2 regions of the Terrabacter sp. 01T434 genome follow, and region 2 is predicted to be linked to the other one. Evidence: predicted binding sites of a transcription regulator. Region 2 holds the regulator's gene; the other holds the start of a gene.
What was found. The regulator LexA, encoded in region 2, represses DNA repair genes until DNA is damaged. The targets are predictions, from matches to a motif close to TCGAACANNTGTTCGA.

Region 1 (7,473 bases), on a different contig from region 2:
ATCGTGCTCGCCGTCCTCACCGCCACCACCGTCGTGGTCGCGATGCGTGTGGTCGGCCTGCTGCTCATCAGTGCACTCATGATCGTGCCCAACGCCGCCAGCCAGCTCTTCGCGCGGTCGTTCAGCAGTGGGCTGCGGTGGGCCATCGCCTTCGGTCTCGTCTCCTCCGTCGGCGGGGTCGCCCTCTCCTATCCCCTCGACACCCCCTCGGGCGGCACCATCGTGCTGCTCGCCGTGGGGCTCTTCGTCGTGACGGCCGTCGTCACGAGCGTCGTCGCCCGGACGGGCAGCCGGCGCCACGAGGTCGCCGAGACCCACGCGCACGAGCACGGGGTGGAGTGCGGCCACCCGGCCGTCACCCACGGGGACCATGTCGACTACGTCCACGACGGGCATCTGCACGCCGCCCACGAGGGGCACTACGACGAGCACGGCGTGCACCACGACCACCCGGCACCCGGGGACGCGAGAGCTGAACCCGCAGGCACGAGGCCCGGCCCGACGACAGGATCGAAACCATGACGACCGGCAGCGAATCCCCTGCGGCCTCGAGGAAGCCCACGCGGCAACAGGTCGCCGTCGCCGACCTGCTCGAGAGGTCCGACGACTTCACCTCGGCACAGACCGTGCACGCCCGGCTCCGGGAGGCCGGGGCAGGCGTCGGCCTGGCCACCGTCTACCGCACACTGCAGTCGATGGTCGAGGCCGGCACGGTCGACGTGCTGCGCACCGATGACGGGGAGGCCGTGTACCGGGCCTGCTCGACGCACCACCACCACCACCTCGTGTGCCGGGCGTGCGGGCGCACCGTCGAGGTGGAGGGCCCGGCCGTCGAGAAGTGGGCCGACAAGGTCGCGACCGACCACGGCTTCACCGGAGTGACGCACACGCTGGAGATCTTCGGCACGTGCGCCGACTGCAGCGCCGTGGGCACGTGAGCACTCGACCTGGCTCTCCCGTCGAGTGCCCAGTGCCACGCGTCGTCTACGTGGTGGGGGTGTCGACGGCTCCGCCGTACCGGCGATCGCGCGCGACGTACTCCTCGATGGCCGCCCACAGGTCGCGGCGGTCGTAGTCCGGCCAGAGCTGGTTCTGGAAGACCATCTCCGCGTAGGCAGACTGCCAGAGGAGGAAGTTGCTCGTGCGCTGCTCACCCGAGCTGCGCACGAAGAGGTCGACGTCGGGCATCGTCGGCTCGTCGAGGTAGCGCTTGATCGTCTTCTCGTCGACCGACCCCGGACGGAGGCGACCAGCCTTGACGTCGTGGGCGATTCGCTGCACGGCGTCGGCGATCTCGGCGCGGCCTCCGTAGTTGACGCAGAAGTAGAGGGTCAGACCGGTGTTGTGCTGCGTCAGCTCCTGCGCGATCTCCAGCTCCTTGATGACCGACCGCCACAGTCGTGGCGCCCGGCCGACCCAGCGCATCCGGACGCCCCACTCGTGGAGCTGGTCGCGGCGTCGGCGGATGACGTCGCGGTTGAAGCCCATGAGGAAGCGGACCTCCTCGGGCGACCGTCGCCAGTTCTCCGTCGAGAAGGCGTAGGCCGACAGGTGCGTCACGCCGACGTCGATCGCGCCGGCCACGACGTCGAGCAACGACGCCTCCCCCGCCTCGTGCCCCTTGGTCCGCGGCAGGCCCCGCGCGTTGGCCCAGCGACCATTGCCGTCCATGACGATCGCGACGTGCTTCGGCAGGAGGTCGGCCCGGATGGTCGGCGGCGTTGCACCGGACGGATGAGGGAAAGGCTTGGCGTACATGGGTCTCCGGTCGATCGGGATCGGGTTCGCTTGCGGCTCAGGCTGTCTGGTGCGACTCAGGCACGCTCCACGAGGCGCAGCGAGCGCAGTCCTCGTTCGATGTGCCACTGGAGGAACGCGGAGACCATGCCGTTGCCCTGGCGTCGGTGCCGGTCGTCGCTCGCATCGGCGACACCCCAGTCACCGGTCAGCAGTGACGCGAGCAGCTCGAAGGTCTCGGGGGCGGGGGCGCTCGAGCCGGGCGGACGGCATACGGAACACACCGCGCCGCCGGCCTGCACGTTGAACGCCCGGTGCGGACCCGGCGCGCCGCACTTCGCGCAGTCGACGAAGCTCGGCGCCCACCCGGCGACGGCGAGCGAGCGCAGGAGGTACGCGTCGAGCACGAGTCCGGGGTCGTGGGCCCGCTCGGCCAGCGAACGCAGCGCGCCGGCCAGCAGGAGGTACTGCTGGGTCTGCGGCTCGTGCTCCTCGGTGAGCTGGAGTGCGGTCTCGAGCATCGAGGTCGCGCACGTGTAGGCCGTGTAGTCGCGGGCGATGGCGTCACCGTAGGGCGCGAGCGTCTCCACCTGGGTCACGGTGTCGAGGTTGCGGCCCTCGTAGCACTGCACGTCGATGACCATGCCGGGCTCGAGCCGCGAACCGAAGCGCGACTTCGTGCGCCGTACCCCCTTGGCCACCGCACGCACCCGTCCGCGGGTGCGGGTCAGCATCGTGATGATGCGGTCGGCCTCGCCCAGCTTGTGGGTGCGCAGGACGATCGCCTCGTCACGGTAGAGGGGCATGGGCCTATTCTCCCCCTCGGCGGAGCGGCGGCAGCACCGCACGCGCCGGTGCGCGCGCCGGTCCGTCGAGAGTCGACCGCGTCAGTCGAACACCCGTTCGACTCCATGGGTTATCGTGGGGCCATGGACCTCTCTCTCCAGGGTTCGCTCCTCGACCTCACCGACGCGATGACCCTGCGCGACGTCGGCACGGGGCTGACCCGCCACCACCTGGGTCATGGCGCGTGGGTCGATGTCCGACCGGGCTGGCTCGCTGCCGGTGACGAGCTCTTCACGGCCCTGCTGCGCGACGTGCCCTGGCACGCCGAGCGGCGCCAGATGTACGACTCCGTCGTCGACGTCCCCCGGCTGACGAAGTTCTACGGCGCCGACGAGCCCCTCCCCCATCCGATGCTCGTCGAGGCGCGCGAGGCGCTGAGCCGCCACTACGCGCCCGAGCTCGGCGAGCCGTTCGTCACCGCGGGCCTGTGTCTCTACCGCGACGGCCGTGACAGCGTGGCCTGGCACGGCGACCGCATCGGACGCTCTCGCGACAGCGACACGATGATCGCGATCCTCTCGCTGGGGTCCGCCCGCACGCTGGCCCTGCGACCACGGGACGGCGGCGCCATCCCCGGCTCGACGACAAAGAGCTTGCGCTACCCCCTCGGGCATGGTGACCTCGTCGTGATGGGCGGTTCGTGCCAGCGGACGTGGGACCATGCGGTCCCGAAGACGTCCGAGCCGATGGGACCGCGCATCTCCGTGCAGTTCCGTGTAGCCGGCGTCCGCTGACAGGAGACCTTTCCATGCCGACCAGCCGCTCAGGTGGCCCCCTACCCTTCCTCGACCACCTCGCGGCCGACTCGGCGCGCTTCCGGGAGGTCCTGGCGACCGCACCCGTCGGCGCGAGCGTGCCCACGTGTCCCGACTGGGACGCCGACGACCTGCTCTGGCACCTCGGCGAGGTGCAGTGGTTCTGGGGCGAGATCGCCGAGCGCGGACTCACCGACCCGGCCGACCTCGACGCGATGAACGCGACGCGCGAGGAGCGGCCGAGCGACCGAGCGGGACTGCTCGCCTTCTTCGACCGCTCGAGCGAGCGACTGCACCGGGTGCTGAGCGACCTGCCGCCCGAGACGCCGCTGTGGATGTGGTACGACGACGACCAGAGCGCTGGCTACATCCGCCGTCGCCAGGCGCACGAGGCGATGATCCACCGGGTCGACGCCGAGCTCACCGCCGATGATCGCACGCCCCTCGACTGTCGCCTGGCCGCCGACGGCATCGACGAGGCGCTACGCGTCATGCGGGGTCACGAGCCCGACCCGGACCTCACGCACGTCCCCGTCTCGGCCCCGGTGACGATCGCCACCGTCGATGCCATGCACTCGTGGACGGTGACCCCCGTGCGGATCACCGGCACCTGGAACGGCCGGGAGATCGACGTGCAGCGCTTCCTCGTCAGCGACGGACCCGACCCCGCCGCGACCGCCGAGATCAGCGGGTCCGCTGCCGACATCGACTGCTGGCTGTGGAACCGCCCGACCGAGGGCGAGATCGTCCGTGACGGCGACGCAGCGGCCTTGGCGTCCGTCGACGCCGTGCTCTCCGACGCCATCGACTGACACCTGCGACACAGCGACCCACCGACGCCCTGGCGCTGACACGTGCGACGGCGCTGGGTGCATCCCCCTGACGATGCACCCAGCGCCGTTCGCGTCCCTCGTCGCCGTCAGCCCTTCGGGACCTCGATGACGTGTCCGTCGGGGGCGATCAGGTGGCCCTGCTGACGCTTGCGGTACTCCGTCTCGTTGCGCACCTCGCGGAACCGCTCGTCGGTGAGCGGGTATTTCCAGAAGATCGCCATGGCGATGAGCGCGACGATGGCGGGCAGCAGGCCGATGGTGAAGCGGATCGCACCGATCGCGGAGTCCGGCTGGACCGGGTTGGGCACCGCAGCCGTGGCGGAGAGGTATCCACCGAAGGCCAGGGCCGCAGCACCCACCGCGCCGCCGATCGACTGGGTGATCTTGCGGGTGAAGGAGAAGACGGCGTAGGTCGCACCCTCGGAGCGCGTGCCGGACTTCCACTCGCCGTACTCGACCGTGTCTGCCTCGAGGCCGAACATCACGGTGTTGATGAGGGCGGCACCGATTCCCTTGATGCCCAAGAAGATCAGTGCGGGAGCGGCGGCACCGGCCGGCGTGAAGAAGAGCGAGAGGCCACCCACCACGGTGAAGACACCGCACCACTGGAAGAGCGCCTTCTTGCCGAAGCGGTCGACGAGCTTGGGGATGAAGGGCGCGGCGACGATGGAGATGCCGCTGTTGACCAGGGTGATCGGGCCGAGCCACTTGATGTCACCCATGACGTACTGGGCGTAGTAGGCCGAGGCGCCGCCCACGGCGAAGAGACCGATGAGGTAGAAGAAGCTCGAGGCGCACAGGTAGCCGAGCGGCTTGTTGCCCCGGAGGGTGTCCCACGTCTCCCGGAGCGAGACGCGCGGCGTCGTCCGGACGACCTTCTCGCGGCAGAAGTACCACGTGATGAGGTAGGCCAGCGAGCCGATGACGATGAACAGCAGCGTGGTCTGCGTGAAGATCGCCTGGACCTTCTCCTGGTACTCCGCGGCGCTGATGGCCTTCTTCTCGCCCTTCAGGCTCGAGATCTTCGGGGCGATGATGTAGGTGAGCACGATGCCGCCGACCGCGCCGCCGAAGAAGCGCGACGACACGAGCTTGGCCCGTTCCTTGACCGACTGCGTCATCGCCGAGGCGAGTGAGCCGTACGGGATGTTGACGAGCGAGTACACGAGACCGAGGACGGCGTACGTCACGTAGGCGTAGAGCAGCTTCGCGCTGTCGTCGAGCGAGCTGGGGACGTGGAAGGTCAGGTAGCTCAGGAAGAGGAGGGGCACGGCCCCGAAGAGGATGAACGGGCGGAACTTGCCCATGCGCGTCATCGTGCGGTCGACGAGACGACCGGCGAACATGTCGGCGAAGGCGTCCCAGAGCCGGACGACGAAGAACATCGTCGCGACGGCTGCGGCCGAGAGCCCGGCGACGTCGGTGTAGTAGTAGAGCAGGAAGGACGTGCTCAGGGTGAACGCCAGATTGTTGGCGAAGTCACCGAAGCCGTAGCCGACGATCGATCGTTTGGGGAGGCGCTCGTCGACGAACGACTGAGCGACCTGCTCCTTGGTGATGGTGCTCATGGGGCCGAACTCCTTTGTGGGCCAGTACATCTCAGTTGAGGCGATGCTCTAGTGAAGGCCCCGGAGGTCCGGGCCGACAACGAGTTGCCGCTTGTTGCCGGTCGGTTGCCGCCGGTTGTCCTCCACTGGGCGGCCCGGTCCAGCCAGGAGGTCCGCTGCTGCCGCCAGGTCGCGCAGCCGTTGCGCCGCCGAGACGCGGGCGAGGTCGTATGCAGCCGCGCTGGCCGGCGACGCCACGATCGTGTCGTCGTGGTCGGGCCGGTGCTCGAGCAGGTGCGGGGCGAGGCTCGACAGCGCGCTCTCCAGAGACCCACTGGCGCCGATCGCCCTCAGTCCGAGGGCAGCTGCACCGAGGGCGGAACCCTCCGCCCCGGCAGTCACGGTCAGCGGCCTGCCGAGCACGCCGGCGAGGACCTCTCGCCACAGCGCGCTGCGGAAGGCGCCGCCGGTGGCGCGGATCGACGTGACGGGCTCGACGCTCTCGAGACCGTCGAGGATGGTCGCGAGCTGGAAGGCGACGCCCTCGACGGCGGCTCGGACGAAGTGCCCCCGGGTGTGGTGCTGGCGGATCCCGAGGAACGCCCCTCGGACGTCGGCGTCCCAGAGCGGGCCGCGCTCGGCGAGCAGGAACGGCAGCATGACGAGGCCTTCACTCCCCGGCCCGACCTCGGCCGCGAGTGCGAGGACGTGGGCGTCGTCGACGGGTGGACCCGCATACTCCATCGGGGTGTCCGGACGGTCAGCGGCGAAGACCGACCCGGCCCACCGGACGACGGCGCCCCCGTTGCTGATCGGCGTGCCGACGACCCAGGTGTCATCGGCGAGCGCGTAGCAGAAGAGGCGTCCGGACGGGTCACTCCGCGGACCGTCGACGACGAGGCGCAGGGCACCGCTCGTGCCGAGGGACAACCCGGCGACACCGGGACGGATCGCCCCGGTCCCGAGTTTGCCCAGCGGTCCGTCGCCGGCACCGAGCACGACCGGTGTGCCGGGCGGCAGGCCGACGCGGCGCGCCGCCGCCTCCGAGAGCGGAAGGTGTGCCGTCGTCGGCAGGACGTCGGGCAGCTGCGTGCGGCGGATCCCCGCGATCTCGACGGCCTCCGGGTCCCACGTCCGGTCGAGGATCGAGAGCAGGCCGCTCCCGCTCGCGGACGACAGCTCCGTGACGAGCCGACCCGTGAGGGCGAGCAGGACGAAGTCCTTGAGACCCACCCATGCCCGGGCCGAGCGCGTGAGCTCGGGCTCGTGCTGGGCGAACCACCGCAGCTTCGTCAGCGGCGACATGGAGTGGACCGGGGTGCCGCTCCGGCGATGGAGCTCGGCAGCGACGGGCAGGGCGCGGAGCTCGCGCGCGATGTCTCGGGCGCGGGCGTCGGCCCAGGTCACGAGGGGCGTGAGCGGCCGCAGCTGGTCGTCCAGACCGATGAGTCCATGCATCGCCGTGCTCACCGACAATGCCAGCACCGGCGCTCCGTCGAGTGCGGTCACGACCTCGGCGACCGACCTCAGGGTGGCTTCGATGACCGCCGCCGGATCCTGGACGCGCCAGCCGGATCTGGGCCGGATGAGGGGGTACTCGTGCTCAGCGCTCCACCGCCGGCCACGGCTCTGCGTCTCCGGCGCCGTCGAGCCGGCCGGGCGCGACTCGAGGACCTCGAAGGCGACGACCTTGGCCGCGGTCGTCCCGATGTCGAGCCCGATGACGACCGGCGCCGCGGTCATGTGCAGGCCCGG
Region 2 (7,473 bases):
CGGGTGACAAACCGGACACCAGTGCACGACGTCCTCGACCCGGGACAGCAGCGAGAGGAAGCGCTGGCCGTCTACGGCGTCCTCTTCGACGCACCCCAGCGCGAGCTGCAGGCCCTCGTGGACATCGCCGCCCAGGTGTGCGCGGTCCCGCGCGCCGCCATCAACATCATCACCTCGACGCAGCAGCAACAGATCGCCACGACCGGCTTCGCCGCCTCGATCTGCGCCCGCGAGGACTCGATGTGCGCCGCGGTGCTCGACGACACCGACCGGGTCGTCGTCCCGGACGCCAGCCTCGACGACCGCTTCCGCGAGAACCCCTTCGTGACAGGGATCCTGGGCACCGTCCGCTTCTACGCCTCCGCGCCCCTGACGACGCCGGACGGCGTCATCATCGGCCGTCTGTGCGTCTTCGACTCGCAGCCGCGGGAGCTGGTCGAGGCCCAGGAGGAGGCGCTCGTCGCGATCGCCGAGCGCGTCGTCGACGTGCTCGAGCTGCGCCTGCGGACCCGCGAGCTGGAGGACTCCCTCGCTGCCCTGACCCAGACGAGGGACGAGCTGCACCGCTCCAACGAGGCACTGTCGGTCTTCGCCGGCCAGGTGAGCCACGACCTGCGCACCCCGCTCACCGCGATCATGGCCAGCACGGAGATGCTCGGCCAGCAGCCCGCCGTCGCCGGTGACGTCTGGACGGGGCGCCTCGTCGCCACCGCCCATCGTTCCGCAACCCGGATGGCCGGGATGATCGAGCAGATCCTCGCCCATGCCAGGGTCGGGGCCGAGCTGCACCGGGCCGACACGGACCTGGACGTCGTGCTCGCCTCGGTGCTGGAGGACCTCGCACCGACCCTCGAAGCCAGGTCGGCGAGCGTCATGGCGGGCGAGCTGCCGACGCTGCCCGCCGACGGGCAGCAGCTCTACTCGGTGTTGCTCAACCTCGTCTCCAACGCGGTGAAGTACGCCCGCCCCGGCGTGCCGCCCGTCATCGAGGTGTCCGGCGAGCGCAGGGGCGAGAGCTGGCGACTCTCGGTGCGTGACAACGGCATCGGGATCTCGGCCGGCGACCGCGACCTGGTGTTCGGCCTCTTCAACCGGGTCGAGACCTCGGTCGACGGCAGTGGCATCGGTCTGGCCACCGTCAAGCGAATCATCGAGACGCACGGCGGCACGATCGGGATCAGCTCGGTGGAGGGGCCGGGGACCGACGTGTGGTTCGAGCTCCCGGCGGTGGTGGATGGTCCCGACGAGTCGGATGTGACCTCGGCAGCCTGACGGGGCGGCGAGCCCGCGCGAGGGCGACCATCGCCAGCACGACGGCGACGAACGCCCGTGGGTCCTGAGCAAGGACCTGGACCAGCAGCAACACGTAGGCCCACAGCGCCGACCCGTCGTCGAGGGACCTGCCGAGAGCCTCCGCCCCCGAACGGCCGGCGTCATCGATCAGGACCGCGGTGGCGTGGACGGCTGCACCGGCCAGGGCCGCCCCGACGGCCCAGCGCAGCCGGCGCAGCCACGGACGGGCTTGTCGCCCTGGCATGACCGGAGTGCGTGATGGGTCGCAGCCGCTCGCCCCGGACGGCGCGCAGCCTCGGGCCATCGGACGCAGACTGGGCTGGGCCAGTGCAACGGCAAGCACGAGCCCGAAGGCCACGACACCGAGCAGCGCGGCGGGAGAGAGTGCGTGGAGCGCACCGTCGCCGGCGGCCGTCCCACCCGCAGTGATCCAGCCGACCACGACGTACGGCAGTGTCTGGAGGAAGGCCAGCGAGACACACGCGGTGACGACGAGGCGGTCGCGGCGCGCAGCCACGGCCATCCGGTCGACGTCGGGGTCCACGTCGGGGTCCACGTCGGGGCTCACCTCGGGGCTCACCTCGGGGCTCACGTCGGGGCTCACGTCGGCGTCGGCGCTCAAGGGACCAGCCTGGGCCAGCTCAGCGGGTTGGTCCCGAGACTCGGGCCCGTCGTCGTGCAGGCACGCTCGTCAGCGCCCTGGAGGACCCGGAGGTCAGGCCGGCCGGCGGCGATGACCACGAGGTTGCGCTCGCTGTCCGTGCCGGCACGCAGGTAGTCGGAGTGTCCGGCTGAGGTGCGCCCCACGTCGACGAACTCCGACCTGGAGTGCAGCCAGTGGTTGCAGCCGGACCCGGCCCTCTTCAGCGCGAAGGTCGACAGCCGGGTCGCGCCGGCCACCTCGGCGGCCGGTGTGCCGTGCACCATCCACCCGTAGTTGAAGACGTCGTCGCCGACCGCTCCCAGGACGTTGAGGGAACCGGGCTTGAGCGCGCTTCGCGACACGTCGGAGAACGGCAGCCCGGGCGCGCCGAAGACGGCCACGTCGTCCACGGCGCTCGTGCGCAGGGACGCGAAGCCCGCGAGCGTGGCCCCGTAGGAGTGGGCCCACACGGTCTGGTGGGCGGGCCGGTCACGCGCCGCCTCGATGCCGGTCGCGAAGTCGGCGAGGGCTCCGGCATTGTCGCGGGCGAGCTTGGCGTTCAGCACGTTCCGGTCGATGGAACTGACGATCTCGTGCACTTGTGGGGCGTCGTAGCCCATCCAGGTCACGATGGCGACGTCCTGCCCGGCCGCGACCGATCGGGCTTCGGAGCGCATGCGCACGAAGATGTCGTCGTAGCGGCGCAGGTCCGTGCCGACCATCGTGGACAGTCCACCCACGAAGGTCACGACATGCTCGGCCCGGTCGACGTCCCCGAGCGCCACCACCGCCTTGACGTCGAGCCCCCTCGGGTCGATGAGCAGGAGCAGCCGCTCGCCACCGTCACGACGTGCGAGCACGTCGCGGACCGCCTGGAGCGCGGCGACGTGCTCATCGGCGCGGGTGCGCTCTGCGGCGTTGCCGACCCATCCCGAACGTCGTGCCTCACGGGCCTTGGTCCACGCCACCTCCTCCGCTCGCGCGAGCAGCACGAGGTTGGCTTCGTGGCGTGCCGTGGCAGGCACACCGTCACGCGGCCCCACCCACTCCGGGTGGTCACGGATCGCCCTGCGACGCTCCTCGTCGGTCATCGAGCGCCACCAGGCTGCAGAGGCGAACACCTGGGCGCTGACACCCCCGGCCGCCGATGCGGTCGGTGGCGGTGCCAGTGACCCGAGCACCGAGGCACCGACACCGGCACCGACTGCCGACGTCGCGCCTCGGGCCGATGACAGCAGTGCGCGAAGCAGCTCGTCGTCGGTCTCGGCAGCCGCCCGGCGCGCCTGGGCCAGGCACGCATGCACCTCGGCACGCAGCAGCTCGTCGAGGCGGGCACGGTGTGCCTCCAGGGCGGGATGACCGAGTGAGGCCCGGACCGGGAGGAAGAGACGCCCGTCGTCATCGATCCACGCGCCCTCGTCGACCGCGCGCCGGTCGGCCCGACGAACCAGGTCGATGGCCGCCTCCAGGCGGCCAGCCGCGTGTCCCACAGCCTGACCAGCCACGGCGATGCTCGCCGCCAGCCGACCCAGCCCGGTAATGACGACGGCGTACCGGTCTGCGGCGGCCGATGATGCGGCACCCGACCATCGTGGGGCGGCTGCTCGACGCCAGAGCACCAGCTCGGCCAGCACCACCACCCGTCGCCGACGGTCCTCGAGGCCCCTGCTGACGGCAACGAGGGACTGCGGACGGCTCGCGCGGATGTCGCGCACCGACAGCGTCAGCGACCCACCGGCAACGGTCACCGGAGGCCGCCGAACGATCCTTCGACGCTCTGCCGCGCTGCACGCTCGACCGCGTCGTAGGTGTCGGCTGCCGCTGCCAGGGATCGCCCCAGCTCCTTCAGCTCCCAGCGCGTCCCGGCCAACCGAGCCGTCCACGCCGCGGCGACGTCACGCAACGCTGAGCCGGTCCGGCTGCCCGGAAGGGCCGCGGCCACCGGCGTCAGCTCGTCCGCGATCCCGAGTCGTTGAACCCGCACCAGGACCTCGTCGATCGTGCTGACGTCGTCGCGCAGTGCGGCCGTGTCCACCTCGTAGCGCATGCCCTGCTCCTCTCCCCAGGACGGCAACGCTAGGCCGCACGCGGCGCGGCGCTCGTGCGTCATCCACAGGCCCCGGGACGACAGCAGAACGCCGCACCCCTGGTCTGGGGTGCGGCGTCCGTGGCGGGAACGACGGGGTCGAAGCGCCGCTACCGCCAGCCGCTGAAGGTGGAGCCAACGCGGCGGATCAGGTGGGATGGTCGAAGCGCAAGCACGGACGCGGCATACGCGATCGACCAGAGCCCGGATGGGCTGGCCGAGGTCAACGTCCCGGGATGACGAGCTGCTGACCGGCATGGAGCGCCGTGGAGCTGAGTCCGTTGGCGACTTGGAGCTCGACCACCGCGTCCGCCGTCGACACCCCGGGCAGCTCACGGGCGGCGACACCCGACAGCGTCTGGCCCGACTGGACCGTGACGGTGCGCGGCTCGCCGGTGGCCGACGCGAGCTGGCCGGCCAGACCCACCCCGAGAACGGCGACGACCGTCGCGACGAACAGGGTCACGACGAGCCGACCGAACCGCGTCAGGCGCACGGGTGGCCGCGTGAGGCGCGCCGCGCGGGCGGCCCGGGTGGCGTCCCGGCCGGTGGGCACCAGGACGAGACGGGGCCGACCGGTCGGCAGCGACCGCGCAGGCTCCTCGGTGTGCGGCGAACGAACGGCCTCGAGGACGATGGCGCTCATGGTGACCTCCCCTTGCTTCGGATCTGGCGAACACATGTTCGATAGAACGTCTGTACGAGTTCTAGCACGTATGTTCGATGAAGTCGAGACACGCCTCGAACAGGTGTTTGGCAACTGTGTTCGAACCTCGTAGTCTCTGCTCACACCAGAAACCTCACCAGCCACCACTGACACTGGCCCCGCGCCGAGCGTCACACCGCGGTCTGACGAGCTGACGAAAGGGACACCATGGGCGTCACCGAGCTTCCCGATCGCGAGACCGGCGACGGCCTCACCGTCCGCCAGCGACGGGTGCTCGAGGTCATCCGCAACTCCGTCGACCGCCGCGGCTACCCCCCGAGCATGCGCGAGATCGGCGACGCGGTCGGCCTGGCCAGCCCCTCCAGCGTCTCCCACCAGCTCAACGCCCTCGTCGCCAAGGGCTACCTGCGGCGTGACCCCAACCGGCCGCGCGCGCTCGAGGTCGTCTCCCCCGACGCCAAGGCCGAGGAGCTGGGCTACCGCGGGGGCGACGCGACGCCGCAGCGTGCGCGGGGCGACCAGTACGACACCGACACCGACTCGGGCGACGCCCGCCCGGAGGCCTCCTACGTCCCCGTGCTCGGGCAGATCGCAGCCGGCGTGCCGATCACGGCCGAGGAGGTCGTGGAGGACGTCTTCCCGCTCCCCAAGCAGCTCGTCGGCGAGGGCGACCTCTTCCTGCTCAAGGTCAACGGTGACTCGATGGTCGACGCCGCCATCTGCCACGGGGACTGGGTCGTCGTGCGCCAGCAGCAGCACGCCGACAACGGTGACGTCGTGGCGGCCATGCTCGACAACGAGGCGACGGTCAAGACGTTCAAGCGCAAGGACGGCCACGTGTGGCTGATGCCGCACAACCCCGACTTCTCCCCCATCGACGGCGACCACGCCACGATCCTCGGCAAGGTCACGGCCGTCCTGCGTCGCATCTGAGCCCGCGGTCCGATGACACCGTCACGCACTCGGGACGTTGTCCTCACCTACCGGTACCTGCGCGGGGCGATGATCGCCCTGCTGCTCATGCTGCTGCTCTCGGTCGGCTACCAGTGGTGGTGGGAGACGGACCACTCGTGCTGGCTCGGGTCGATCAGCGCCTACTACTACACGCCCGCGCGCTCGGTCTTCGTCGGCTCGTTGTGCGCCCTCGGCGTCAGCCTCATCGCCTACAAGGGTCACTCCCCCGAGGAGGACGTGCTCCTGAACTTCTCGGGCCTCATGGCCTTCGTCGTGGCCATGGTGCCGACCGTGCCCGACGCACGGTGCGGACCGAACGCCTACACCCAGACCCCGGTGGAGATCGCTGCCGCCGTGCGCAACAACATCTGGTCGCTCGTCGTCGTGGCGGTCAGCGCCGCGGTCGTCGCCGCCTGGCTGAAGCGCGGCGCCACGACCCGCGATCCCAGTGAGCTCCCCACCGCGCGCTCGGTCGTCATCACCGTCGTCTGCGGTGCGGTCCTGCTCGGCGAGCTCACGCTCTTCCTTCTGCTGCGCGACCGGTTCATCGCGTTGAGCCACGGCATCGCCGCAGGCACCATGGTGGCGGGAGTCATCGCTGTCATGGTGCTCAGCGCGCTGCGCGCGGAGGAGCGCCACCAGTCCGTCGCCTCCCACCAGGGTGCCACCTACAAGCGGATCTACATCGCGATCGCGGTCGCCCTGGCCGTCGCCCTCGCGGTGACGGTGCTGACGGCCCTGACCTGGAGTGGACTCGACCACCTCGTCCTCATCTCCGAGGCCATCATCATCGTGCTCTTCTGCACCTACTGGGGTGTGCAGACCAAGGAGCTGTGGGACCTGCGCGACGGCACAGAAGCGCGACCGGTGAGGTCCGTGGCCGAGTAGCCTTCTGGTCGTGGGCGATTCGCCGCCATCCGATGCCGACGATGCTCAGGCGTTCGGAAGCTCAGAAGGTCAGGGAGCAGCGGAGGTCCTCCAGGGTCGGGCCGAGCGGGGCGTGCAGCCGCAGCGTCGCCTGCGCGTCGCCCCGCGTGGCCGAGCGCGTGACGATCGCGACCGGCACGCCGCGCTGGTGCGCGCGACGCACGAAGCGGTACCCGCTCATCACGGACAGCGACGACCCGAGCACGAGCACCGCGCCGGCGCCCTCGACCATCGAGAAGCACTGCTCGACAAGGGCCTTGGGCACCGACTCACCGAAGAAGACGACGTCGGGCTTGACGGTGTCGTTGCCGCAGACCAGGCAGCGCGGCGCGTGGAACGAGTCGACGAGCGCGTCGGCGAGCACGATGTCACCGTCGGGCCGCACCTGCTCCCCCCACTGCGAACCCACCGTGCGTGCAGCCTCGGCGAAGCGCTCCATGAAGCCGGGGTTCGCCTCGGTCATCCTCTGGTGCAGGCCGATTCGCGAGGTGTACTCACCGCAGGTGAGGCAGACGGCACGGTCGAGGGAGCCGTGCAGCTCGATGACGTCGGTCGCTCCGGACGCCTGGTGCAGGCCATCGACGTTCTGCGTGATGATCGGCCCGACGTACCCGGCCGCCTGCAGGTCGGTGACGACGCGGTGGCCCTCGTTGGGCTCGGCCGCGTTGAAGCGCTGCCAGCCGATGTAGCTGCGGGCCCAGTAGCGTCGTCGCGCCTCGGGCGATCCCGCGAACTCGCCGTACGTCATCGGCTCGACGCGGCGGGTCCCGTCCGGTCCCCGGTAGTCGGGGATGCCGGACTCCGTCGAGAGGCCGGCACCGCTGAGCACGACCACCCCACCACCACTGACCAGGTCCACGAGGTCGTCGAACGTGCCGAGGTCGTGCGTCTCGAGCGGCAACG

Region 1: a site for LexA is predicted at 2,629-2,644, ahead of AC1DIW_RS04915 (alpha-ketoglutarate-dependent dioxygenase AlkB). Genes of this name have one in related genera too.

Annotation. Positions count from the first base shown of each region.
Region 1 is NZ_JBFTPP010000001.1:1,038,825-1,046,297, reverse strand. It holds gene AC1DIW_RS04935 (metal ABC transporter permease) at 1-522, shown strand, start outside; gene AC1DIW_RS04930 (Fur family transcriptional regulator) at 519-938, shown strand; gene AC1DIW_RS04925 (isoprenyl transferase) at 985-1,758, opposite strand; gene recO (DNA repair protein RecO) at 1,815-2,543, opposite strand; gene AC1DIW_RS04915 (alpha-ketoglutarate-dependent dioxygenase AlkB) at 2,667-3,317, shown strand; gene AC1DIW_RS04910 (maleylpyruvate isomerase family mycothiol-dependent enzyme) at 3,332-4,150, shown strand; gene AC1DIW_RS04905 (glycoside-pentoside-hexuronide (GPH):cation symporter) at 4,258-5,739, opposite strand; gene AC1DIW_RS04900 (gluconokinase) at 5,788-7,461, opposite strand; gene AC1DIW_RS04895 (mannitol dehydrogenase family protein) at 7,458-7,473, opposite strand, start outside.
Region 2 is NZ_JBFTPP010000006.1:7,501-14,973, forward strand. It holds gene AC1DIW_RS13875 (sensor histidine kinase) at 4-1,272, shown strand; gene AC1DIW_RS13880 (hypothetical protein) at 1,178-1,915, opposite strand; gene AC1DIW_RS13885 (alpha/beta hydrolase) at 1,912-3,684, opposite strand; gene AC1DIW_RS13890 (hypothetical protein) at 3,681-3,983, opposite strand; gene AC1DIW_RS13895 (LysM peptidoglycan-binding domain-containing protein) at 4,246-4,668, opposite strand; gene lexA (transcriptional repressor LexA) at 4,897-5,622, shown strand; gene AC1DIW_RS13905 (hypothetical protein) at 5,635-6,531, shown strand; gene AC1DIW_RS13910 (Sir2 family NAD-dependent protein deacetylase) at 6,593-7,473, opposite strand, start outside.